Regions from separate parts of the Alteromonas stellipolaris genome, predicted to be linked through region 2. Evidence: predicted binding sites of a transcription regulator. Region 2 holds the regulator's gene; the other holds the start of a gene.
The links. The regulator ArgR, encoded in region 2, controls arginine synthesis, uptake and breakdown. The targets are predictions, from matches to a motif close to ANTGAATANNTATTCANT.

Region 1 (12,515 bases), 1.1 Mb from region 2:
ATGCCATCATTCATGACGCTCGTAGTTTCTTTAACGGCGAACGTAACGATGAGAAAATGTACTATGCTTTGCGAGAAGAATTTAATGCCACCGAAGACGAGTACTACCGAGCTATTTTATTTCTATACCTTAATAGGCATGGGTACAATGGATTATGTCGCTATAGTTTAGCGGGCAGGTTCAACGTACCTTTTGGGCGTTATAAAAAGCCCTACTTCCCTGAGCATGAAATGTTCGTGTTTGCAGAGAAGGCGCAAAAAGCCACATTCACTTGTTTACCCTTTGAAAAAGTATTTACTCGCGCCCGCCGCGGAAATGTCATTTATTGTGACCCACCCTACGCACCTATCAGTAAAACAGCGGCGTTTACAAGTTATGCAGCGCGCAGTTTTGGACAAGACGCGCAAGAGAAGTTAGCAGAACTTGCAATGCGAACCGCAAAAAAGCGGGGGATCCCCGTGTTGGTGTCGAATCATGATTTGCCACTTACCCGCACCTTATACAAGGGCGCAGATTTCAGCATGTTGTCGGTAAAGCGCTCCATTAGTCAAAATGGTGCTACAAGAAAGCCCGTAGATGAAATTTTGGCGTACTTCCCGCCTAGCGCAGTAGTAAAAAAGCCAAAACGAAACCAACGCAGAAATGTTGAAGCAAAAAAATAACTAATAACCGGTTAGCCACTTCACAAACATCATTAAAGACACCACCATCATGGCAACTAAAAATATGCCAATAATCAGAAAACTAACGAAGGTTCCTTTCGTAAAATCGCGCTCATAGTTTTTATGGCTTTGCACACCGAACACACCAGCAACAACACTCATAAGCACTGACCAGAAGCCGGTACCCGGTTGTTGACTCATTACTGATAAGTCTTTTGTTGGGAAACTGCGATGCTACTTGCTGTTTTACTTGCTGTCATCATTATGAAGTAACTCAAGCAAATCGAGAAAATGAAACTGAAATGAAGGAGACTTTCCAGCAATCCATGACAGCCAACTGACTTCAGCAACACCATCTCTGTCTCTGGCGCACTGATTCTGCACATGACTAGCAGGTAACTTAGGATTAAAACTAGAAGAGGGTTGAAACTCGCACACTGAGGCTTCCGAGCCCGAACGTGGATACACCGCTACGCTAACTAGCGCAACCATGCCGCATACTGCATAAAATGGAAGTACTTTCATCCTGAACACTCCTTGCGCTATTTTGCATTGAACTTCATTATAAATAAAACCTTATTACTCACAAGATAATATTCACTAATGATGAATATAATTACTATTTCCAATAGTAAAAAAAGCCTGACACGTACGCATCAGGCTTTTAATTTCAGACATCAACAACAATTAATTCATTGTTTTCGAAGTCATTTTAAACTTACAGCTCGAAGTCCATGCTGTAAGCAACAGTGAACTTAACTGCATCGTTATCTAACGAATCTGCATCACCACTGTCATCTAAATCAGTACCGGTTACTGCGAAGCTAAATCCATCTTTCGCAATAGACACACCCCAATCTGCGTAACCGCCAACTACACCGTTGAAGTCTTCCGCAAAATCACCTTGGTGATAACCAACATGGAAACCTAGTTCCGAACCATTTAGTACTTCTAAACCATAATCAAGCGAAACATAAGTCGCTTCACCAAAACCGTAATCACGGTTATCCGCTTCATCCGCTTCGGTATGAGCAAGAACAGAAAGGGTCAGGCTAAGTCCACCCATACCAACAGAGCCGTATACTTCAGCAAAATCGAAGTTTGCTGCAGCATCATAATTGTAATAAAGGTAACCGAAATCATAGGAGATATCGTTAGATTCACCAGAGAATCCAAAATACATATCGTGCTCATACGAATAATTGTCGTCTGAACCGTATTTCACGTTTGATGCCCAAGTACCTGCATAAAAGCCACTTTCGTGTGCGTAGTCAATTCCGCCCTGAACGGCAGCTTCATTCATTGTTTGCGTTAAACCACGCCAAATGTAGTTACTTGTCGCGCCGGCGTTAGCCGTAACTTCTGCGTAACTAGGTAACGCAGTAAATAGGCAAGCTGACGATACAGCAACCGCAAGCAATGTGCTTTTAGTAGATAATTTCATGTGTGTGTTCTCCGTGAAGTTCCAAAACTTGTTGTAATTAATTTTTCTGTCTTGATTTTTCTTATATTTGAGTTGGATTACGCAAGAGTGATGCCCACTTAAAGCGCAATACCCACAACCACCAAAATAAACATAAAATACTGATTTTATGAATAAAAATAAATTATGAAAAATAAAAAATAAATTTAAAGTTGAGTTAAAGTGCACAAAATCGCCCCAAAAATGGGCATGCTCACCAATACGGTGCAATTAATTTAATCTTTTCAACCCCTTATTTTTACTTCCCTTTAACACAAGTAGTAATGTAATCAGCGCTGTTTTCAAAAGCCAACTTTCGGTAAACTTCACCTTTTAGCACGTGCATTGCCTCGTAAATAGGGAAAACCGATGAAACCATTTTTGATTGCCCCCTCAATTCTGTCTGCCGATTTTGCTCGGCTAGGAGAAGAGGTAGAGAACGTACTAAACGCAGGTGCCGATGTGGTTCATTTTGATGTAATGGATAATCACTATGTGCCCAACCTCACATTTGGCCCTATGATATGCGAGGCTTTACGAAAGTATGGCATTACTGCACCTATTGATGTGCATTTGATGGTGAAGCCGGTTGATGACTTAATCGAAAAATTTGCCGATGCCGGTGCCAGCTATATTAGTTTTCACCCTGAAGCATCCGAGCATATCGATCGCTCATTACAGCTTATAATTGATGCTGGCTGTAAACCTGGGTTGGTGTTTAACCCTGCCACGCCTTTGCATTATCTGGATCATGTCATGGACAAGTTACACCATATCCTTATCATGTCGGTCAATCCGGGCTTTGGTGGACAAAAGTTTATCCCTAGCACATTGGATAAAGTGCGCGCCGTTAAGCAACGCGTGTTAGAAAGTGGTCACGATATAAGAATAGAAATTGACGGTGGCGTAAAAGTCGATAACATTCGCGCCATTGCTGAAGCTGGCGCGGATATGTTCGTAGCCGGTTCTGCTATTTTTTCTGAGCCCGATTACCGCGCAGTTATTGATGACATGCGCACTGAATTATCTCGTCTTTCTAAGGCGTAACTAAACAACGTTAACGTACAGGTACACATTATGAGTAACAAGCCTATTGTATTAAGTGGCTGTCAGCCTTCTGGACAACTTACCCTTGGCAATTACATGGGTGCGCTTAAGCAGTGGGTTTCCATGCAAGACGATCATGATTGCCTATACATGTTAGTGGATTTGCATGCCATAACGGTTAGGCAAGATCCTAAGCAATTATTTGAGGCCTGCCTAGATGGACTGGCGTTATACCTAGCTTGCGGAATCGACCCAGAAAAAAGCACCTTATTCGTGCAGTCTCATGTACCTCAACATGCCCAGCTTTCATGGGTACTTAATTGCTACACCCAAATGGGTGAGCTAAATCGCATGACGCAATTTAAAGATAAGTCAGCGAAGAACGAAAACAATATCAATGTTGGCCTTTATGGCTATCCGGTATTGATGGCAGCAGACATTCTAATGTACCAAGCTGACAAAGTGCCTGTAGGTGATGATCAAAAACAACATCTAGAGCTTACCCGTGATATCGCTAACCGTATGAACAACTTATATGGCGACATTCTACGTGTACCAGAACCTCACATTCCTGAGTTTGGTGCTCGTATCATGAGTCTACAAGAGCCAGAAAAGAAAATGTCGAAGTCTGACGTTAACCCAAACAACTTCATTGGCTTGCTTGAAGATCCTAAAAAAATCACCAAAAAAATTAAACGTGCGGTAACCGATTCAGACGAAAAAGCAAACATTTACTTCAACCCACAAGAAAAGCCTGGGGTATCAAACCTACTTACCCTATTGTCATTATCGACAGGAAAATCGATAGATGAATTAGTGCCGGCATACGAAGATAAAATGTATGGTCACTTGAAGGGTGACGTAGCAGAAGCGGTAGTGGGCCTTTTAGAGCCAATTCAGCAACGCTATGCCGATATTCGCACCAATCGTGACTACTTAAACGATGTGATGCGAAATGGCGCAGAAAAAGCCTCGGCCCGCGCAGAGGAAACTCTTAAAAAGGTTTATGAAGCCGTTGGCTTTATTCCAAAACCTTAATTAGCGTTGTATTGAACAGGTTAGGTTGTCGTGTTGCTGTTAATTGATAATTTCGATTCATTTACTCACAACCTTGCCCGTTACCTTACCGAGTTAGGTGCATGCGTTAAGGTGGTGAGAAACAATGCCCTTACTATTGCCGATATAGAAGCCTTATCACCCAGTCATTTAGTGATTTCACCAGGCCCATGTACACCCAATGAGTCGGGAATTAGCTTAGAGGCTATTAAGCACTTTGCTGGGAAGATCCCCTTACTTGGTGTGTGCTTAGGCCATCAAGCCATAGGTCAGGTTTTTGGTGCTTCAGTGATTGGAGCAAAAGAAATTAAGCACGGCAAAACTTCCGCGCTCTTTCATAAAAACCGTGGCTTATTTAGCGGCTTTGAACAAGGTTATGCGGTAACTCGCTATCACTCATTAGTGCTTGATGAAAGCCACTTTCCTGAAAGCTTAAATATCGATGCGTGGTGCGTAACTGATGACGGGGAAAAAGAAATTATGGGGATCTCTCATAAAGCTCTCCCTATATGGGGTGTACAATTTCACCCTGAATCTTTACTCACCGAGTATGGCCACGATATTTTATGTGCTTTTCTAAACGCCTAGGGTGTAACCCTTATTTATTCTGCCAAGGATACAGAATAAACTTAAGCTATAGGGCTTCCTGCCGATAAAAAGTTCTGCAATTATTCGCATTTGGCGTTGTTTTTGTTTACTTTTATAGGTTAATCAACAAAGCGCCTTTGTAAATATATATATTTAGGAAGTAGGGCGACCCAATGCACGGCATCTATGAACAGACGCACGAACAGTTACTTAGCAGGAGCTACTTTAAGATGACGACCCAAGCATCGACCCCGCCGCCTATCGATGAGCGCTTTGAGAGCCTATTAATCTCTCCAGAACTCGCGATGAAAATGCTGGGAAAACGTGGTCCTGGTGAAGTCAGCTTTGAGCAATCCGAACAAGGTGACGCCCGCAGACAATTACTTCACGTCGAAAAAGTCGCTATAGAGAATAAACGCCTAAAAGCACAGTCTGATGCTTCATATACCGAAACTGTTAACCATTACTTACATGAAGTGTTATTAGGTGAGCTTACCGAGCAGTTATCGTTTACCTCAGACGTATTCAACAACACATTGAATTTAAGTGACGACACTGGTGCATTACTCGATGCGCTTTCGGTTCGCGCGGCGTCGGTATCAAAACTAGAACCTATTGCAACTAATTTACCTTGGCTTTATGACGAGTTGATGCAAGTCGTGAACTCTCCCGCTTTTAGAAGACGAGATTCCAAAGGCCGGGTAATCGTGGTTGAAACCTTCAGGACGGCGCTTAGCTTTTTAGGCATTGAGAATTTACGCCTGCTAATTCCTTCTCTTGTTGTAAAACGCGCCATGCCTCAGGTAACCGACCCATACCCTTGCATCAAACTTAAACTCACTCAGTTTGCGCACGGCACGGCGGTCGCGGCTAGGCATCTTGCGCCACACTACAAGCTGAACCCGATTCAGGCTTATAGTTTCGGCATGCTCAGTCAATTAGGTCGATGTGCCATCATCCGATTGTACTTCAAGTTATTCGATAAGGTGCAGCTTCACCTGTTAAACGAAAGCCAAAAAGACAAAGAGCGCATGCGCCATGAAGCGTTGTTAAAGCTGGCGCCGTCGGCAAATTACCTGATTGCATTACAAGATGAATATGCCGATGCGGTATCCGCTGATCTCATTGAAAACATGATGTTGAAACGCTTATTTATTGGTGATGCGATGCGCCAATGTGCCACCAGAGAACCCTGTGAAGTAGGCTCCATGCCCAAGCTTCTACATCAAGCTCGCACTTATTCGAAGGTAAGAATGTTACACCAATCACGCATGGTTGAAGTGCCAGAGGTAAAACCAATGATTAAGGAGCAGGAGTATCCATCAGGTGCATTGGAACAACTAAGATCTGTTGATATTTTCACCCTTCCATTATCTCGGGAAGAAGAAAACAGCTAATTTTTTGTGGATATTCATGCAAAGTAGCCAAATATCTTCTTTTACCCTTATTTGACCCACACCAGATCAACGCGCTCTGGCTGTGAGATTACACACCTAATTCACCTTTTAATTACACTATTCCTAAACAATATGGCTTAGTAGTAAATAGTTATTCACTTTTCCTGCAAATTAAGCCAGAGTCCTTGTATATAAAGGGCTGCAGCCATTCACAAACAAGACAAACCCTTAAAAAAATGGCATACTCATCGGTAATTTCGTTTATTTTTCCGCCTGTTCGAGGTCTATTTTACCGACACAGGCGCTTAAAACAGAGGTAACAAAAATGACAGTAACTCGCGCAACGTTTAATGAAGTGATGGTGCCTAACTACAATCCTGCGGGCATGGTACCCGTACGTGGTGAAGGTTCACGTGTATGGGATCAAGATGGTGCTGAGTACATCGACTTCGCTGGCGGTATTGCCGTGAACGTACTAGGTCATTGTCACCCTGAACTCGTTAAGGCGCTTAACGAACAAGGCAGCAAATTGTGGCACTTGAGCAACGTATTCACCAATGAGCCAGCACTTCGCTTAGCGGCTAAACTGGTAAATGCCACGTTTGCAGAGAAAGTATACTTTGCTAACTCAGGCGCAGAAGCCAATGAAGCCGCATTAAAATTAGCTCGTCGTTTCGCGTTAGATAACTACGGTGAAGACAAAAACCAAATCATCGCTTTCAACAAAGGTTTCCACGGTCGTACTTTCTTTACCGTAACCGTTGGTGGACAAGCCGCATATTCTGATGGTTTTGGCCCTAAGCCTGGCGCTGTTGAGCATTGCGATTATAACGATTTAGCCGCGTTTGAAGCATTAATCTCTGACAACACATGTGCCGTTATGATGGAGCCACTTCAAGGCGAAGGCGGAATCATCTCTCCTGATGTTGAATTTATCAAAGGTGTGCGTGAGTTGTGTGATAAGCACAATGCCTTACTTATTTTTGATGAAGTGCAATCGGGTGTTGGTCGTACTGGTCACTTATATGCTTACATGGGCTTAGGTGTAACACCTGACATTTTAACTACCGCAAAATCGTTAGGCGGTGGTTTCCCTATTGGTGCCATGTTAACGACAACCGCGATTGCCGCGCATTTAAAAGCGGGGACTCACGGCAGTACTTACGGTGGTAATCCACTAGCCTGCGCCGTGGCTGAAAAAGCCTTTGATATTGTTAATCAGCCTGAAGTACTTGAAGGCGTGTTACACAAAGAAGCCTTGTACCGTGAGCTACTTACAGTCATTAACGACAAATATGACGTATTTTCTGAAGTACGTGGACAAGGTATGTTGCTTGGTTGCGCGTTAAACGAAAAATACCAAGGCCGCGCTCGCGACTTTATGATGGCAGCAACAAAAGAGCACCTTATGTGCTTAATTGCCGGTGCTAATGTTATTCGTTTCGCCCCTTCACTGGTTATTCCTGATGAAGATATCAAAGAAGGCTTAGCCCGATTTGAACGTGCCGTTGCCGCTGTTGTGAACGCCGAATAAACGCCAAATTAGCGAGTAGCGAACATGAATATAATTCGCCCTATTACACAAGCTGATTACAAGGCCTTGTACGACATTGCTGTAGAGTCAGGTATCGGGTTTACCTCCTTACCAGTTAACGATGATCTGCTGCATAGAAAAGTCGACCGTGCGCAAGAAGCTTTCACTAAAGCTAACGTGACCCAACCCGGTGATGAGTCGTACCTTTTTGTTATGGAAGATACGACAACCGGTGAAGTAGTAGGCACGTCAGGTATTGAAGCAGCTGTAGGTATTGATGATGCGTTTTACCACTATCATTTGAGTAAAGTGGTGCACGCCTCTCGCGAGCTAAACATTCACAATACGGTTGAAATTCTCACCTTTTGTAATGACTACACGGGCGTAACTGAGATTTGTACACTGTTTTTAAGAGAGCAGGCCCGTGGTGGCATTAACGGCCGTTTTCTATCGAAAGTCCGCTTCTTATTTATGATGGAGCACCGTGAGCGCTTTTCTGAAACTGTCATTGCCGAGATGCGTGGTGTGAGTGATGAAAAAGGTCGTTCGCCTTTTTGGGAATGGCTTGAAACCCACTTTTTCTCGATGGACTTCCCTACTGCTGATTACCTTACCGGTATTGGCAATAAGGTATTTATTGCAGAGCTGATGCCTAAATACCCTATTTACGTCAATCTATTGAGCAAAGAAGCACAGGCGGTTATTGGACAGGTTCATGAAAAAACCCGCCCCGCCTTGCAGTTGCTTGAAGGTGAAGGGTTTAGCTGTCGCGGTTACGTTGATATTTTTGATGCGGGCCCTACGGTAGAGGCCAACCTCAGCCATATCCGAACGGCGCAATCTAGCTTAAAAATGCCAATTGTTATTGATGATGCAGCGGCCGCACAAGGTCAAACCCATTACATCATAAACACCTCTGTTGCAGATTTTCGCGCGGTAGCCACCGAAATAGGTGTTAATGAAGAGCAAAATATTGCCGTGCTTTCGCGTCAGGCTGCAGCCGCTCTGAATGTGCAAGAAGGCGACCATGTTCGTCTTGCACCTGTAAAGTTCAGAGACTAATTGAAGGACACTTTTTATGTTACACACACATTTTATCGACGGACAATGGGTTACCGGTGAAGGGCACGACTTAGCCTCAATCGACCCAGCTAAAAACCAAGTTATTTGGGAGGGTAAGTCAGCCTCCCCTAGCCAGATTGACTTAGCGGTAAAAGCAGCTCGCGCTGCGGCTCCAGCTTGGGGAATGATGACGGTTGAAGAACGCTTAAACATTATTAAAGTTTACGGCGAAAAGCTAGGCGAAGCGAAAGCGCACCTAGCTAAAGTAATAGCAAAAGAAACCGGCAAACCAGAGTGGGAAACCGCCACAGAAGTGGGTGCCATGATGGGTAAAATCGCTATTTCTGAAAAAGCTTATTTTGAGCGTACCGGCAATGTTGAAAACCCTATGCCTGTAGGTAAAGCTTTCATTCGCCATAAAGCCCATGGTGTTGTAGCAGTATTCGGCCCGTACAATTTCCCTGGCCACTTGCCTAATGGTCACATTGTACCAGCGCTTATTGCAGGTAATACCGTGGTATTTAAACCTAGCGATCTTACCCCTATGGTTGCCGAAGAAATGGTCAAGCTATGGGAACAAGCAGGCTTGCCTGCCGGCGTACTTAACCTGGTTCAAGGTGAAGTTGAAACCGGTAAAGCACTAGCGTCGCACAACGGTATAGATGGGTTATTCTTTACCGGAAGTTCACGCACTGGCAAAATTTTGCACGAACAATTTGCAGGACACCCAGGTAAAATTTTGGCTCTTGAAATGGGCGGAAATAATCCGTTAATTGTGAAAGATGTTGCCGATATTGATGGTGCGGTTCACGATATCGTGCAATCAGCCTTTATTACGTCGGGTCAACGCTGTACTTGTGCGCGCCGTTTGTTTTTACCTGCCAATGCTCAAGGTGATGCCACATTAGCTCGTCTGCTTGAAGTCACTAAGAATATCAAAATTGATGACTATGATGCCGACGATCAGCCTTTCATGGGGGCAATGATTTCAGCAAACGCTGCAGCATCTATGGTTAAAGCGCAGCAAGAACTTGAAGCTCTAGGCGGCAAGGTGTTGTTGCGATTAGAACAGCCTGATAACCAAAAGGGTTTCGCCACACCAGGTATTATTGATGTAACTGACATGCTATCTGAATTGCCTGATGAAGAGCACTTCGGCCCATTGCTTAAGGTTATTCGCTACACCGACTTTGATAACGCAATTGAAGAAGCGAACAATACAAGCTTTGGCTTATCGGCAGGATTGCTAGCAGATAGCGAAGAAGACTACCGCTATTTCTTTGCACGTATTCGTGCAGGCATCGTTAACTGGAACCGCCCTATTACGGGTGCAAGCAGTGCAGCACCCTTTGGTGGCATTGGTGAAAGTGGAAACCATCGCGCTAGTGCATTTTATGCCGCCGACTACTGTGCGTTTCCAGTCGCCTCGGTAGAGCTTGAAAAAGTAACCTTGCCGGGTAAGTTAAGCCCAGGCCTAACACTTTAATTACACCACTACATTCAAAGCCGCTATTAATAGCGGCTTTATTTATAGGACACACGCCATGCATAACAATATCGATACGCTCTTTGCCAATATGTGGGACGATTATGTTGCAATTACCCCTTCAGCTCACAAAATCCATGCCCTTCTTGCCGATGAAGAAAGCACGAATAACATAGTTAACGATCATGTTGCTTTTAGAACCTTTGCATTAGATAAAACCGCGCTTGAAAAATTGGCTGCTCACTTTCTTGCCCTCGGGTATACCGAAATGGGTGATTACAATTTTGAAGCGAAGAAGCTAACCGCTAAGCACTTCGAACACCCTGATGATACAAAACCAAAAGTTTTCATCAGTGAGTTGAGAGTGAACGAACTGTCTGACAATGCACAAGCTATAATTCAAAAGCTCGTAGCACAAATGGATGCGGATGTAGTGACTGCTGACAACTTCCTTTATTCAGGCCGTCACTGGGATATCAGTAAAGCCGATTATGATGCCCTGCTAGATGAGTCAGAATATGCAGCATGGTTGGCGGCATGGGGATTTTGCGCCAATCACTTCACGGTTAGCGTTAATCATTTAGGGCAAACTGATGAGCTTTCAGACGTAAATGCGCGTCTTAAAGATGCCGGTTTTGTGCTAAATACCTCTGGCGGCGAAATAAAAGGCGGACCTGAAGTCTTCCTTGCACAGTCTTCTACTATGGCCGACCGCGCTCCTGTGAATTTTTCCGATGAGACCGCTGCTATTCCTAGCTGTTTTTACGAATTTGCTCAGCGTTATAACATGCCTAATGGCAAGCGTTACCAAGGTTTTGTGGCAGCGTCTGCAGATAAGATTTTTGAAAGCACTAACGCCAGTTGAGTTATTTACGCGTTAAATTAGCGGGTATTGAACGAAAAGTAAGAACTGATATGCGATAAATAAAAGGGCGAAAGCCCTTTTATTTTCTGTCAGGAAAAGTATCTGACGGGTTCGTATGCCTTGCAAGGAACTGATCATAGGGCATAGGTTTATCGAAATAAAAACCCTGCATTAGGTTCACGTCTGCATTTTCCATAAAAGGCAAGTATGACTCCTGCTCGACCCCTTCCACCACAATTTCAATCTGTAACCGGTTAAGCATAGCCACCAAACCACAAAAAAGCGCATTTGCTTTACTGTTATTGTGAATATCTTTCACCAAGCTCCTGTCCACTTTAACGACTTCAAAATGAAAATTCTTAAGATAACTTAGGGAAGAAAACCCACTGCCAAAATCGTCTAGTGAAAGGCGGAAGCCGACTTCACGCAGACTATTTAGCGCAACAAGCGCAGCTTTTTCATCACGGATAAAAATAGACTCGGTGAGCTCAAGTTCAATCATGTCAGTGCGCACTGAACAGTCATCACAAATTTTGGTGGCTTGAGCGGGGAATTCGGTGTCGAGCATTTGGTTAACGCTGATATTAATTGAAAGCGGTATGCTTTCTCCTTGCTGCGCTTCCATCATGGCGATGTAGTCACATGCAGCTTCCAGCGCTTGCAAGCCAATCTGGCGGTCTAGGTCGTGCTCTTCAGCGATAGGAATGAATACCACAGGAGGCACAACACCGTGTAACCCAGATATCCACCTACAAAGTACTTCTCCGCCTTTCAAATTACCCTGCAAGTCATACTTACCTTGAATATAGTAATCGAGTAAATTGTTTTCGATAGCCTTACGCAAGTCGTTCACCATACTGACCTGTTGCGACATTCTCTCGTAAAGCCCTTCTTCGTACACATTCACTTGGCCTTTACCAAGCTTTTTGGCGTGATACATCGCTGCATCTGCACATTGGACAACGCCTTCAATACTGTCATTGTCTTTGGGGAATTTGGCAATACCAATACTTGCTGACAGTTTTAATTCGACCTTTTTGGTCACCACAACATCTTCTTCTATGAGGCCAATAAGCGCTTCGGATTTTTCCACCGCCCAGTCAATATGTTGCCTTGGAAGTACAGCGATAAACTCATCGCCTCCCCACCGCGCCACATCCCCGTGCGGACCGAAAGCAGCGGTAAGTAATGCGGCAACACGCTGAAGTTCGGTATCTCCTTTCTCGTGCCCAGCGGTATCATTAATAGCTTTGAACCCATCAAGGTCGATAAACACCACTAAAAAATCGGTTTGGCTGTCGAAAAGGTGTTGAAAAATATCTCGCAGGGCGCTGCGATTATTGAGCCCTGTCAACT
Region 2 (12,515 bases):
CGCTGTACCTGTTTTGCGTTCTGTTGGCGCTTTTTCGAAGCAAACACCAAGGGTTTTTGCACCATAACCAAATGCAGAAGTAATACGCGATGCCAACCCATAACCGGTTGAGCTGCCAATGACTAGCACGTTTTTAGGGCCATCACCTAAGCTGCCTTTTTCTTCAATATAGGCAATTTGTTGTTCTACCGACGTTGCACAACCCACAGGATGTGCGTTTGTGCAGATAAAGCCTCTCACTTTAGGCTTGATAACCATAATCATTTTCCTTTTTTATGCGTGCGCCTATTGTAAACGTGCAAAGGCTTATAACAACTCGGAGCAGATGACATCAATATAAGCACCGAACACCTTATTCATCAAAAAGATACACATGTACAAACGGGTAGCGCAGTTCGAAAGCGTTTTTAAAGTCTATATCGAAAGAATATCTTGGAACGCTATGTAATGTATACGAAAACAAAAATGATTAGCGGCTATTGCGCTAGAAGCAAATGAATAAGCGAGGGGTGAAGCTATAATATGAACTGAAAAGTAAGTAAGGCAGGGACAGAAAAGTTAAGTGTGAAATATGGCGTTGAATGAATCATAACTAAACATGAATAAAAAGGTGAGCCCCCACAAGAGCTCACCTTTTTGTATGAATTAACCTAAGATATCAAGCAATTCAACATCAAAAATTAACGTGCTGTAAGGTGCGATTGCTGCACCAGCACCTTGCTCTCCGTACGCAAGGTCGTGTGGTACATATAAACGCAGTTTAGCACCAACTTTCATAAGCTGTAGTGCTTCAGTCCAGCCTCTGATCACGCCGCCAACTGGGAATTCAGCCGGTTGACCACGATCGTAAGAGCTGTCAAAAACGTCACCTGAGGTTAGTGTACCGTGGTAGTGAACGCGAACGGTGCTATCTGCAGTTGGCGTTTCGCCATCGCCTTCAGCCAATACTTCGTATTGTAGGCCAGACTCAGTCACCTGAACTTCTTCACGCTTTGCGTTTTCTTCAAGGAACTTAACGCCTTCTTCAATAACCGCTTTGCTGGCTTCTTCTTTCTCAGCTTGCATACGCTTATGGATTTCGCCGAATGCATCACGTAGTGCGTCGTTGTCAACCTGCGGAGCTTGACCCGCGAAAGCATCTTTTAAACCTGTCACTACTGCGTCAATCGCTAAACCTTCAAAAGGATTAGATTGCAATTGTTGACCCATTTGAAAACCAATGCCGTAACTTGCTTGGGTTTCTACTGTGTTGAATGTATCAGTCACAAGAACTCCTGAAATTAAATTACAAATGCAGTACAAATTTCAAACAAACCGCGTTTCACGAATATGTTTCTGCATTTTCCGGTGCAAGAGTGTAGCACACCAGAATTTATCTTGCCTTGAGCATTAAATAGATGGGTGCAAATGGAACAAAATATTGTAAATTATAACGCAAAGTGGTTTTACAACTTGTTAAGTACTTAGTATGGTGAAGGCCATATAATTGGGAGGATAGCATGCACACTCATTACGATGCTGAACTAAAAGATACAGTTAGATACCTTGGCAAAACGCTAGGTGAAACCATCAAAAACCAATTAGGCCAAGAGTGGCTTGATCGCATTGAGAAGATTCGAAAAGACGGCCGAGCGTCTTATCAGGGAGACACGAGTTGTAGTGACGAACTGAAAGAAACTTTCAAAACGATGACTGACAGCGATTTGTTGACGGTAGGTCGTGCTTTCGCACAGTTTCTAAATCTAGGTAATATTGCTGAGCAAGAATATAACAGTGCAATGAACGTTGACGCGTCTATTGATGCATTGTTTAAACATCTAGATAAGGCCGAACTCACGGCTGATAAAGTGCAAGAGGCAGTAGGCAAGTTAAATATCGACTTAGTGTTAACTGCACACCCTACCGAAGTAACACGTCGCACCCTTATTCATAAACACAAAGAGCTAGCAGACTGCTTACAAGAGGTTCATCAAGAATCACTCACTGGCGCAGACAGAAGCAAAGTTGAAACCCGTGTTGCTGATTTAATTAGTCAGGCTTGGCATACCGAAGAAATTCGCTCTGTGCGCCCTACCCCTGTAGATGAAGCTCGCTGGGGATTTTCAGTTATTGAAAATTCACTGTGGGAAGCCGTTCCTGATTTCTTGCGCGAGCTAGATGGCCGTTTGCATGAAGACTATAACGTGTCGCTTCCGCTAGATGCTTCACCAGTACAATTTAGTTCTTGGATGGGCGGTGACCGCGATGGCAACCCGTTCGTTACCTCTAAAGTTACCGAGCAAGTATTATTGTTGGCCCGTAAACGTGCCGCGAAACTTTTCGCTTTAGACTTAGACCGCTTGCAAGTTGAGTTGTCTATGTACGACTGTAATGACGCACTGCGTGAAAAAGTCGGCGATGCAAACGAACCTTATCGCGCCTTACTTCGCCCATTACTAGACCGCTTTATAGCTACCCGCGATGGTATTGCTAACTATTTGGCCGGTAATAACCCTGATACGTCGAACTGGATCGAAAGTAACGACGAGCTATTAGAAGCGCTACTACTTTGCCACCAGTCACTTATCGATTGCGGTATGGGTGTGGTAGCGAAAGGCTTATTGCTAGATACCATTCGCCGTGCTCATGTGTTCGGTATTCACTTACTTCGCTTAGATGTTCGTCAAGATTCAGAACGTCATGCTGATGTATTTAGCGAACTGACGCGTTACCTTGGACTTGGTGATTACTCACAATGGAGCGAAGAAGATAAACAAGCCTTCTTGCTACGTGAGCTTGGCTCGAAACGCCCGCTATTCCCAGCTCAATGGGGCGCATCAGAGGATGTGAAAGAAGTACTAGATACTTGTAAAGTAGTGGCTAAACACAGTAAGCACGGTTTTGGTATCTACATTATCTCGATGGCTAGTGAGCCATCAGACGTACTTGCAGTTCAATTACTATTAAAAGAAAGCGGTGTTGATTGGCCAATGCCAGTAGCGCCTTTGTTCGAAACGCTTGATGACTTAAATAACTCGCCAAGTGTTATGCGCAAATTGCTTTCTATTGACTGGTACCGTGGTTATGTGAAAGGCCGTCAGTTCGTGATGATTGGTTATTCAGATTCAGCCAAAGATGCTGGCGCACTAGCGGCAGGTTGGGCTCAGTATCAATCGCAAGAAGCGCTTGTAGCTATTGCTGAAGAGTTTAACTGCTCACTTACCTTATTCCACGGTCGTGGCGGTACAATTGGTCGTGGCGGTTTACCTGCACACGCGGCTATTTACTCGCAGCCTCCAGGTTCATTAGAAGGTGGATTCCGCGTTACTGAACAAGGCGAAACCATTCGTTATAAATTCGGTATGCCCAAACTGGCCAAACGAAGCTTAGGCATTTATGCCAGCGCGATAATTGAAGCCATGTTGTTCCCACCCCCAGCGCCAAAAGAAGAGTGGCGTGAACTTATTACCACTATGGCGGGACAAGGTCGTGATAACTATCGCGGCACAGTTCGCCATGATAAGGATTTTGTGCCTTATTTCCGCGTGGCTACGCCAGAGCAAGAACTAGGTAAGCTACCACTAGGCAGCCGACCTTCAAAGCGTAAACCACAAGGTGGTATCGAAAGTCTTCGTGCTATCCCTTGGATATTTGCATGGGCACAAACGCGCCTTGTATTACCGTCATGGTTGGGCGTAATGCGCGCTATCGATAGCGTGAAAAATGCCGAGAATGAAAAAGTCGTGAATGAAATGTTTGCCGAATGGCCATTCTATCGTTCACGCCTTTCAATGCTGGACATGGTATTCCATAAAGCGGATCCACGTATTAGTGAAGCCTACGATGAGCGTCTGGTTCCAGAAGAGCTTAAGCATTTTGGAGCAGCCCTTCGAGAGGAACTAAAAGAGAGTATCGCTTCATTGCTTGAACTCACTGGCGAAAACGACATCATGAAGGCTGACCCGCTGGGCAAAGAATCGATGGAAATTCGCGCCGCTTATTTGCAGCCACTTCATTATTTACAAATCGAGTTGCTAGATCGAATTCGTAAAGCAGGAGATGATGCACATAATCCTGATTTGGAGCGTGCCATGATGGTGACTATTACAGGTATCGCAACTGGTATGCGCAATACAGGTTAACACCTAAATTAATAGGTACATAGCCATGCTATTTAAACAAATAGTACAAATAAAAAAGCCCGCTTAAAGCGGGCTTTTTAGTGAGATTACATTACAAACTGAATGTTAAGCCTGTAATTCAAAGCGATCAGCATTCATCACTTTAGTCCAAGCACTAACAAAGTCTTTAACGAACTTCTCTTTGTTATCATCTTGCGCATAAACCTCAGCGTAAGAACGTAATATAGAGTTTGAACCGAAGACTAAGTCAACACGAGTAGCTGAATAAACTTGCTCACCAGACACTCTATCTACAATACCGTACGTGCTTTTACTTGTGGGCTTCCACGTGTATTGCATATCGGTAATAGTAGTGAAAAAGTCATTCGTTAGTGAGCCAGCACTTGCGGTAAACACGCCGTGTGCAGTGCCTTGGTAGTTCGTGCCCATTGCACGCATACCACCTACTAACACCGTCATTTCTGCAGCGGTTAACCCAAGCAATTGTGCTTTGTCTAACAACAGTTCTTCTGGTTTAACCACATAATCTTTTGGTAAGTAGTTTCTGAAACCGTCGGCTTGCGGCTCTAGAGGTGCAAAAGAATCAGCATCCGTCATATCATCAGTAGCATCACCACGACCTGCAGCGAAAGGAACATCAACACTGAACCCTGCCGCCTCGATTGCTTTCTCTACGCCTACGTTACCGGCCAACACTATGGTATCAGCTAGACTTGCACCGGCTGCCTCAGCAAGTGGTTTTAACACCGACAATACTTTAGCTAGTTTTTCCGGTTCGTTCGCTTCCCAGTCTTTTTGAGGTGCTAACTGAATGCGGGCACCATTAGCCCCACCACGTAAGTCTGAACCGCGGAAAGTTCTAGCACTGTCCCACGCCGTAGAGACCATTTCACTAATCGTTAAGCCCGAATCCGCAATGCTCGCTTTTAATGCATTCACATCATAAGACGTGCTGCCTGCGGGGACAGGATCTTGCCAAATAAGCGTTTCTTGTGGTACTTCAGGACCGATATAACGTACTTTTGGCCCTAAATCGCGGTGAGTCAGCTTAAACCAAGCGCGAGCAAATACTTCGCTGAAGTAGTCTGGGTTATTATAGAACTTCTCAGAAATTTCACGATAAATAGGGTCCATCTTCATCGCCATATCCGCATCGGTCATGATGGGGTTATAACGTTTTGAAGGGTCTTCAACATCAACAGGCTTGTCTTCCTCTTTAATGTCGATAGGCTCCCATTGCTCTGCACCCGCTGGTGATTTTTTCAATTCCCAATCGTAGTTAAGTAGCAATTCAAAGTAACCGTTATCCCACTGTGTTGGATTCGTCGTCCATGCACCTTCAATACCACTTGATACCGTATCGCGACCGATACTACGGGTCTCATGGTTCATCCAACCAAGGCCCTGCTCTGCAATATCAGCACCTTCTGGATCTGGTCCTAAACGGTCTGCACTTCCGTTACCATGACATTTACCCACCGTATGACCACCGGCTGTAAGTGCCACGGTTTCTTCATCGTTCATCGCCATACGGGCGAAAGTTTCACGAACGTGTAATGCGGTTTTAAGTGGATCAGGTTTACCGTTCACCCCTTCAGGGTTAACGTAAATTAGTCCCATTTGCACAGCCGCTAATGGATTTTCCATTGTTTCTGGGGTTTCAACATCGTCGTAACGCTCATCACTTGGCGCTAGCCATTCCTTCTCAGCGCCCCAGTAGGTGTCTTTTTCTGGGTGCCAAATATCGGCGCGACCGAATGCAAAACCATAAGTTTTAAGCCCCATGCTTTCATAAGCTACAGTACCAGCAAACACTAAAAGGTCGGCCCAGCTAAGCTTGTTGCCGTATTTCTTTTTAATTGGCCATAATAAACGGCGCGCTTTATCAAGGTTAACATTATCCGGCCAAGAGTTTAGCGGCGCAAAACGTTGGTTACCCGTAGACGCACCACCACGACCATCAGCAATACGATACGAACCGGCGGCGTGCCAAGACATTCTGATCATAAGGCCACCGTAGTGTCCCCAATCTGCTGGCCACCATGACTGAGAATCTGTCATTAGCGCAATCATGTCTTTTTTCAATTCATTAAAATCGAGAGATTTAACAGCTTCTCGATAATCGAAGTCATCACCCATTGGGTTTGTCTTCGTATCGTGCTGATGCAAAATGTCTAAGTTAAGCGCTTCTGGCCACCAATCCATATTCGTGCTGCCAGTAGCCGTAAGACCACCGTGCATGACGGGGCACTTTCTATCTGAATTATTAACATCGCCTAGCTTCGCGTTACTCATATTTGTTACCTCTTGCTGTCCGATAAGGGAAACCATCAATTCAATCTATCGATTGCTATAGTTTAATTCTAGTTTTTAGATTGTTTTTGTTACAGTGAGTTTTTTCGATGCTGATGAATAGGTTTAACGATTAGAACGAACTAAACCTAGTCACATTTAACCAATAAGCTTCAGCCGCTATTTGCAATGCTTACCATCTCAACCACTTAGAAATAGCGTAGACAATATCCACAAATTTTCTGTAACTTTTTTCTCATTTTTTATAGCGCTTTAAAAATAGCTTGATGCATTAGACAAAAAACTGGATTAGTAAGGTCGTAACAAACTGTCAGCAGCATGGATGCTGTCTTACAAAAAGGAAGTTTACTGAGTGGGGGAAATATGTAGCCACTCCCTTGCCAAGGGTGCGGCGGCGGAGCCTACATGGACGTATTTACGGCATGACGATTATGCAGATGCCACAAATAAAAAGGCAGGATTAGTAAGGTCGTAACAAACTGTCAGCAGCAAGGATGCTGCTGCCAAGCCTCCATGGATGGATACTCGGCGTGTTTGTGTAGAGCTTACTAATCCTGCCTTATACATGGGAGCAGCGCTCCCATATTCCTAGCCTTAGCCAGTTACGAAATCTACGCCTAGCTTGATATCGCCACGAAGGCCTTCAAGCATGTCGTTTTTCGCTTTTTCTTCAAATGCGCTTAGCTCGCCGTATGGCAAGATTTCTTCAACACCGTTTGCACCAAGGCGAACAGGGTGAGCGAAGAATGCTGCATCGTCGCTGTCGTCAGTTTGAACGTAAGTGTATTCAACTACGTTCTCACCTTGCATTGCTGCAACCAATGATAAGCAGAAACGTGCAGCTGCTTGACCCATAGATAGGGTTGCAGAACCGCCGCCAGCTTTAGCTTCAACAACTTCAGTACCCGCATTTTGGATACGAGTAGTTAGGCTTGAAACTTCATCATCAGAGAACTCAACACCTTCAACTTGCGAAAGCAAAGGAAGAATAGTTGTACCTGAGTGACCACCGATTACCGGTACGTGTACAGAAGCAACGTCTACGCCTTTAAGCTCAGCAACGAAAGTCTCTGCGCGAATTACGTCAAGGGTAGTAACACCGAACAATTTGTTCTTGTTATATACACCTTTTGCTTTAAGCGTTTCAGCAGCAATTGCCACTGTTGTGTTAACTGGGTTAGTAATAATACCAACACAAGCATCTGGACAGTTGTCAGCAACACCTTCAATAAGGTTCTTAACAATACCAGCGTTGATGTTGAACAAGTCTGAACGATCCATGCCCGGCTTACGCGGAACACCAGCAGGAATAAGAACAACGTCTGTACCTGTTAATGCACCAGCTAGGTCATCTTTACCGTGACCGGTTACTTTTACTGCAGTTGGGATGTGGCTCAAATCAACAGCTACACCAGGAACAACTGGCGCTACATCATAAAGCGCTAGTTCAGAACCAGCTGGCAATTGTGTTTTTAACAACAAAGACAGCGCTTGGCCAATACCACCGGCAGCACCTAACACGGCTACTTTCATACCATTTCTCCTATGGGATTACTCACGTATTTAAACGGAACGTCACACTAATGCAACGCGGGGGAAAACTCAATCATCTGATGGTCTTAATACGGCCATTTAAGGCATTTTTACGTCGATATTCACTATCATGCATGATTATGCAATTAAATTGCGCAAAGGTCACCTGTAAGGCACAATATAACATATATGATTATTTAACTTATTACCGCTAACTGATGTGCAGGATGCTATGGCCAACGCAAAACAAGAGCAACTGATTAAAGCCTTTAAAGAAATTTTGAAAGCGGAAAGCTATGGATCTCAAGGTGAAATAGTGGATGCCCTTAAAACTCAAGGTCATGACAATATTAGCCAGTCTAAAATTTCCCGCATGCTAAGTAAGTTTGGTGCGGTACGTACCCGCAATGCCCGTGGTGATATGGTGTACTGCCTTCCGCCTGAACTAGGCATGCCTACGGCTAAAAGCCCATTAAAGCAGCTGGTTCTCGATATTGTGCATAATAATGTGATGGTGATTATTCGCACCAGCCCAGGTGCAGCACAGCTTATTGCTCGTTTACTTGATTCATTAAGCAAAAAAGATGGTGTGCTTGGTACCATTGCGGGCGACGATACCATTTTTATCGCCCCAGCCGACGTGACACTTATTGAAGAGTTACGCCAACGGGTAGAAGACTTATTCGAGAACGTTTGAGGCTCTGCCTTGAGTTTTGAGCAAAAAAAACCGCCATCACAAGATGGCGGTAAAGAATTTGTACCAGGGAGATACAAAACAACTTGGTAGCTGTGCATTTAAATTATCACAGACTTAGAAAAGAGTAAGGAAAGAAAAGTAAAGAATTCGAAAAATAGAAATTAATTATAAATTTATAAAATCCAGCCTTTGATAAAAACAGGAAAATGTAAACTTAACTTTTAAAATTAAATAATATCACCATAATTAAAAAAACCTCAAGCATACCAACTTATGAATTCTAAAATCCACAACAATACCATTGTCATTAATTGTAATTACAGAAAATTCCTCTGACTTTTTCATCTGTACTGAAACGCCCCACCCACTTTTACTTAAACCAGACTTAACTACGCAGAATTTGCGCAAAGCCTACGTCAATCATGCACTAAACCTACACTATTCGCACACAAAAACTGCACACCACACACAGCCTCGCATTATTTTTGATTTCTCTTTTAACGAATATCCAGTGTTATCTTTAAATAAATATTAAGAGAGTAAAAGCAATAATTATTTTACCAATGTATAGAACCGTAAAGGTTTCATCACTCTGCGTATAATTAAAGTAAATTAGGTCTAAATAGAACAAATTATACACTTTGTAAATTGCCAAACAGCACGACGAAGTGCTTAATTCTCCCGACAGAAAACATCTGTTCAAAATAAAAACTAATAAACGTCTTTGTAATTACAACGTGTAATCACCTTCGACAAGGGGAATTAAAATGTTTAACACCAATAAACTCAGCAGTGCTGTTAGGCGAGGAATTTTACTGGCGAGTTCCGCTAGCATGTTTGCCGCGCCAATGGCCCTCGCACAATCAGATGACGAAAATTCAGCTGAACCTGTAGAAAAAATTCAAGTGACTGGCTCTCGAATTAAACGCGTGGATTTAGAGTCAGTTTCTCCGGTCACTGTTATTACAGCTGAATCTATCGCGTTATCTGGCGATACATCGGTAGCGCAAGTTTTACGTAACTCTTCAATTAACACCTTTGGTTCGTTTCGTGGCCAATCTGGTTACGGTAGCGGTGCTTCAGCTTCAAGCGAAGTAAACTTGCGTGGTCTGGGTGCGGGCGCAACACTCGTTCTTATGGACGGCCGTCGCCTTCCAGGTTTAGGGTACGATGGTGGTTCATCTTCTGATATGTCGATGATCCCGATGTCGATTGTTGAGCGCATTGAAATTCTTCGCGATGGCGCATCGGCCATATACGGTTCAGATGCTGTTGCAGGTGTAATTAACATTATTACCAAGAAACAGTTCGACGGCGTAAATGTAGGTTATAGCTTTGAAGATCCAGGTGCTGACGGTGGTAATTCCAGTAAGTACAATTTTTCTGCTGGTGTTACAAGCGACAAAGGCAGCATTGTATTCATTGCCGAGCATGAAAACACACAAGAAGTTAGCGATGTCGCGGTATCAGGTGACTATGCACTAAATAGCTATTCAACCTATAGCCCAGTGGCAAACTTCTACGATTCAGATGCAGGTGCATATCTTTATAACGAAGATTTGTGTGGCGATGTAGCAGACACATCTATTGAGTCAGACCGTTGTGGTTACTATTATGGCAATACCACGTGGCTTTACGGTGCGACTGAGAAAAACTCACTGATGACAAAAGTGGAATATGAGTTGGCAGAAAACTTACAACTCATCACTCGCTTCTCTGCAATGCAGACGTCTACAGATACTCGTTATGCTGCTACCCCAGTATCTACATCCTCGCTAACTATCGACGCCGATAATGCAATGAACCCATATGGCCAAGACGGTTCAGTCTATTTCCGTACCTCTAGCTTGGGTACGCGCGATACTAAAACTGAAAAAACCACCTTTGAAATGGTTTCAGGCCTTGAAGGCTATACCGAAATTGCTGGAAACGAGTGGGACTGGCAGGTTTATTACCAGCGCACATCAGCAAAAGAAGAAGTATTTGGCTACAACTTGGTTAATGATATCGTCGTACAAGATCTAATTGATACCGAGCAACTTGACTTATTCAACGTACAAGGCCTTAGCACCGATGATTGGTATGCTTATAACGCTGATCTTTTAACAAACGCTGATCATACTGGCACCTATCAAACTACCCAAATGCGCGACATTATCGATGGCAGTATTTCCGGTCAGCTTTTTTCAAATAACTTCATGACGGTTAGTGCTGTATTTGGTGCTGAGTACTCGTATCTTGATTTTGAACAGGTATCTGACCCTGAATCAGGTTTAGGCATTATCTCGGGCGGTTCGGGCGGTGACGACGTTTACGCAAGCCGTGAACGACAGTCATACTACACAGAGCTTGCCATTGAATTACCACATGAAGTAGAGGTCTCAGCCGCGCTTCGTTACGACGGCTATGAGCTTGAAGGTGATACGGGTGCTAGCATCTCAACCTCAGAGTTTTCAGATACGGTGCCCAAGCTCGGTATTAGCTGGCGCCCGACTGAATCACTTTTACTTCGCGCCAGCTGGGGAGAAGCTTTCCGTACCCCAACAATGAGTGAAATGTTCGCGACCATTTCTTACGGTTTCCCTGATGCCTACGACTCCTACTACTGCGATACCTTAGGAAACCCAGGTAGCGATGACAGTTACTGTTCATCGGGTCAACAGCATCTAACCTACTACGGTGGTAATCCAGACCTTAGTCCTGAAAACTCTGAGTCGCTTACTCTTGGTGTGGTTTATGATGTAACGGATGATTTGTCACTTGAAGTCTCTTATTACCAGTATGACTATGAGAACAAAATTGAAGATATCGATGTTGAAGACTTAATTGCCGCAGACTTAGATGGGACTTCTAGCAGTATCGTACGTGACAGCGATGGTAAGATTACATCTATTACATCGGGCTATACTAACTACTCAGAAGTAACAACAAACGGTTTTGATATTACTGCCAACTACGACTTAGCAACTGAGATTGGGAATTTTGGGGTTAACCTCGAATATTCGCATGTGTTTAGTTACGAAGAAGAAGGTACTGAGTGGGCTGGCGAATTATTCTATCCTGATAATCGCGCTAACCTAACGGTAGATTGGACAGACGGTGATAAATGGACAGCCTCGTGGAGGACACTATTCATTGGTGCCAACGGGGAAACCTTTTACTCTTCTTACGATTATGCTGATAATTACTTCAAGCATAATGTCACCGTTTCGTATCATGTGAACGATAACGTTAAGGTATCTGCAGGCATAGCTAACCTTACCGATGAACTTGAAGAATACTTGCCCGGCGAATGGCGCGGTTTCGACGATACACTTTACGATCCTTTAGGTCGCACCGTGAGCTTCAACGTTCAAGCTAGCTTCTAACGTTTAACTCACACAAAAACGCCGCTTGTACAATGGCCTATCTCTCGTACATTTGAGATAGGCCATGGTCAGCGGCGTTTTATTATTTCTGCCAGTATTAACGTTTTATAAAACTGGCACACCGGGTATCAGTGAGTCGGTGTAGACTTAGTAATGAGTTTAAGTGCGTGCAGTACGCTACGAAAGTACCTTAATAAGCGCTTGTGCTGCTGGCCCTGACGACGCAGGATTTTGACCCGTCACCAAAAGACCATCAACACACACTTTAACGCCAAAGTCCTCTGTACTCTCGTACTTACCGCCCTTACTAATAAGTGCGTCTTCCACTAAATAGGGCACAACCTCGGTCAATTTCATTGCCTCTTCTTCACTATTTGAAAAGCCAGTTACCGTTTTGCCATTAATGAAAAACTCGCCATCGGCACGTTTTACTTCTTTAAGCACGATAGGAGCATGGCATACAGCGCCTACAGGCTTCTGTGC

Region 1: the regulator ArgR is predicted to act here: its motif matches at 6,355-6,372, upstream of AVL57_RS02005 (aspartate aminotransferase family protein).

What each region holds. Positions count from the first base shown of each region.
Region 1 covers NZ_CP013926.1:496,819-509,333, reverse strand. The annotation lists gene AVL57_RS02045 (Dam family site-specific DNA-(adenine-N6)-methyltransferase) at 1-662, shown strand, start outside; gene AVL57_RS02040 (DUF2970 domain-containing protein) at 663-863, opposite strand; gene AVL57_RS02035 (hypothetical protein) at 909-1,187, opposite strand; gene AVL57_RS02030 (TorF family putative porin) at 1,381-2,106, opposite strand; gene rpe (ribulose-phosphate 3-epimerase) at 2,494-3,171, shown strand; gene trpS (tryptophan--tRNA ligase) at 3,202-4,209, shown strand; gene AVL57_RS02015 (anthranilate synthase component II) at 4,240-4,815, shown strand; gene AVL57_RS02010 (HDOD domain-containing protein) at 5,046-6,212, shown strand; gene AVL57_RS02005 (aspartate aminotransferase family protein) at 6,538-7,746, shown strand; gene astA (arginine N-succinyltransferase) at 7,771-8,808, shown strand; gene astD (succinylglutamate-semialdehyde dehydrogenase) at 8,825-10,294, shown strand; gene AVL57_RS01990 (DUF1338 domain-containing protein) at 10,353-11,159, shown strand; gene AVL57_RS01985 (putative bifunctional diguanylate cyclase/phosphodiesterase) at 11,239-12,515, opposite strand, start outside.
Region 2 covers NZ_CP013926.1:4,013,880-4,026,394, forward strand. The annotation lists gene fabV (enoyl-ACP reductase FabV) at 1-258, opposite strand, end outside; gene bamJ (BamJ family beta-barrel-assembly machinery protein) at 646-1,266, opposite strand; gene ppc (phosphoenolpyruvate carboxylase) at 1,500-4,121, shown strand; gene katG (catalase/peroxidase HPI) at 4,227-6,416, opposite strand; gene mdh (malate dehydrogenase) at 7,029-7,967, opposite strand; gene argR (transcriptional regulator ArgR) at 8,200-8,664, shown strand; gene AVL57_RS17030 (TonB-dependent receptor plug domain-containing protein) at 9,432-12,032, shown strand; gene AVL57_RS17035 (type 1 glutamine amidotransferase domain-containing protein) at 12,210-12,515, opposite strand, start outside.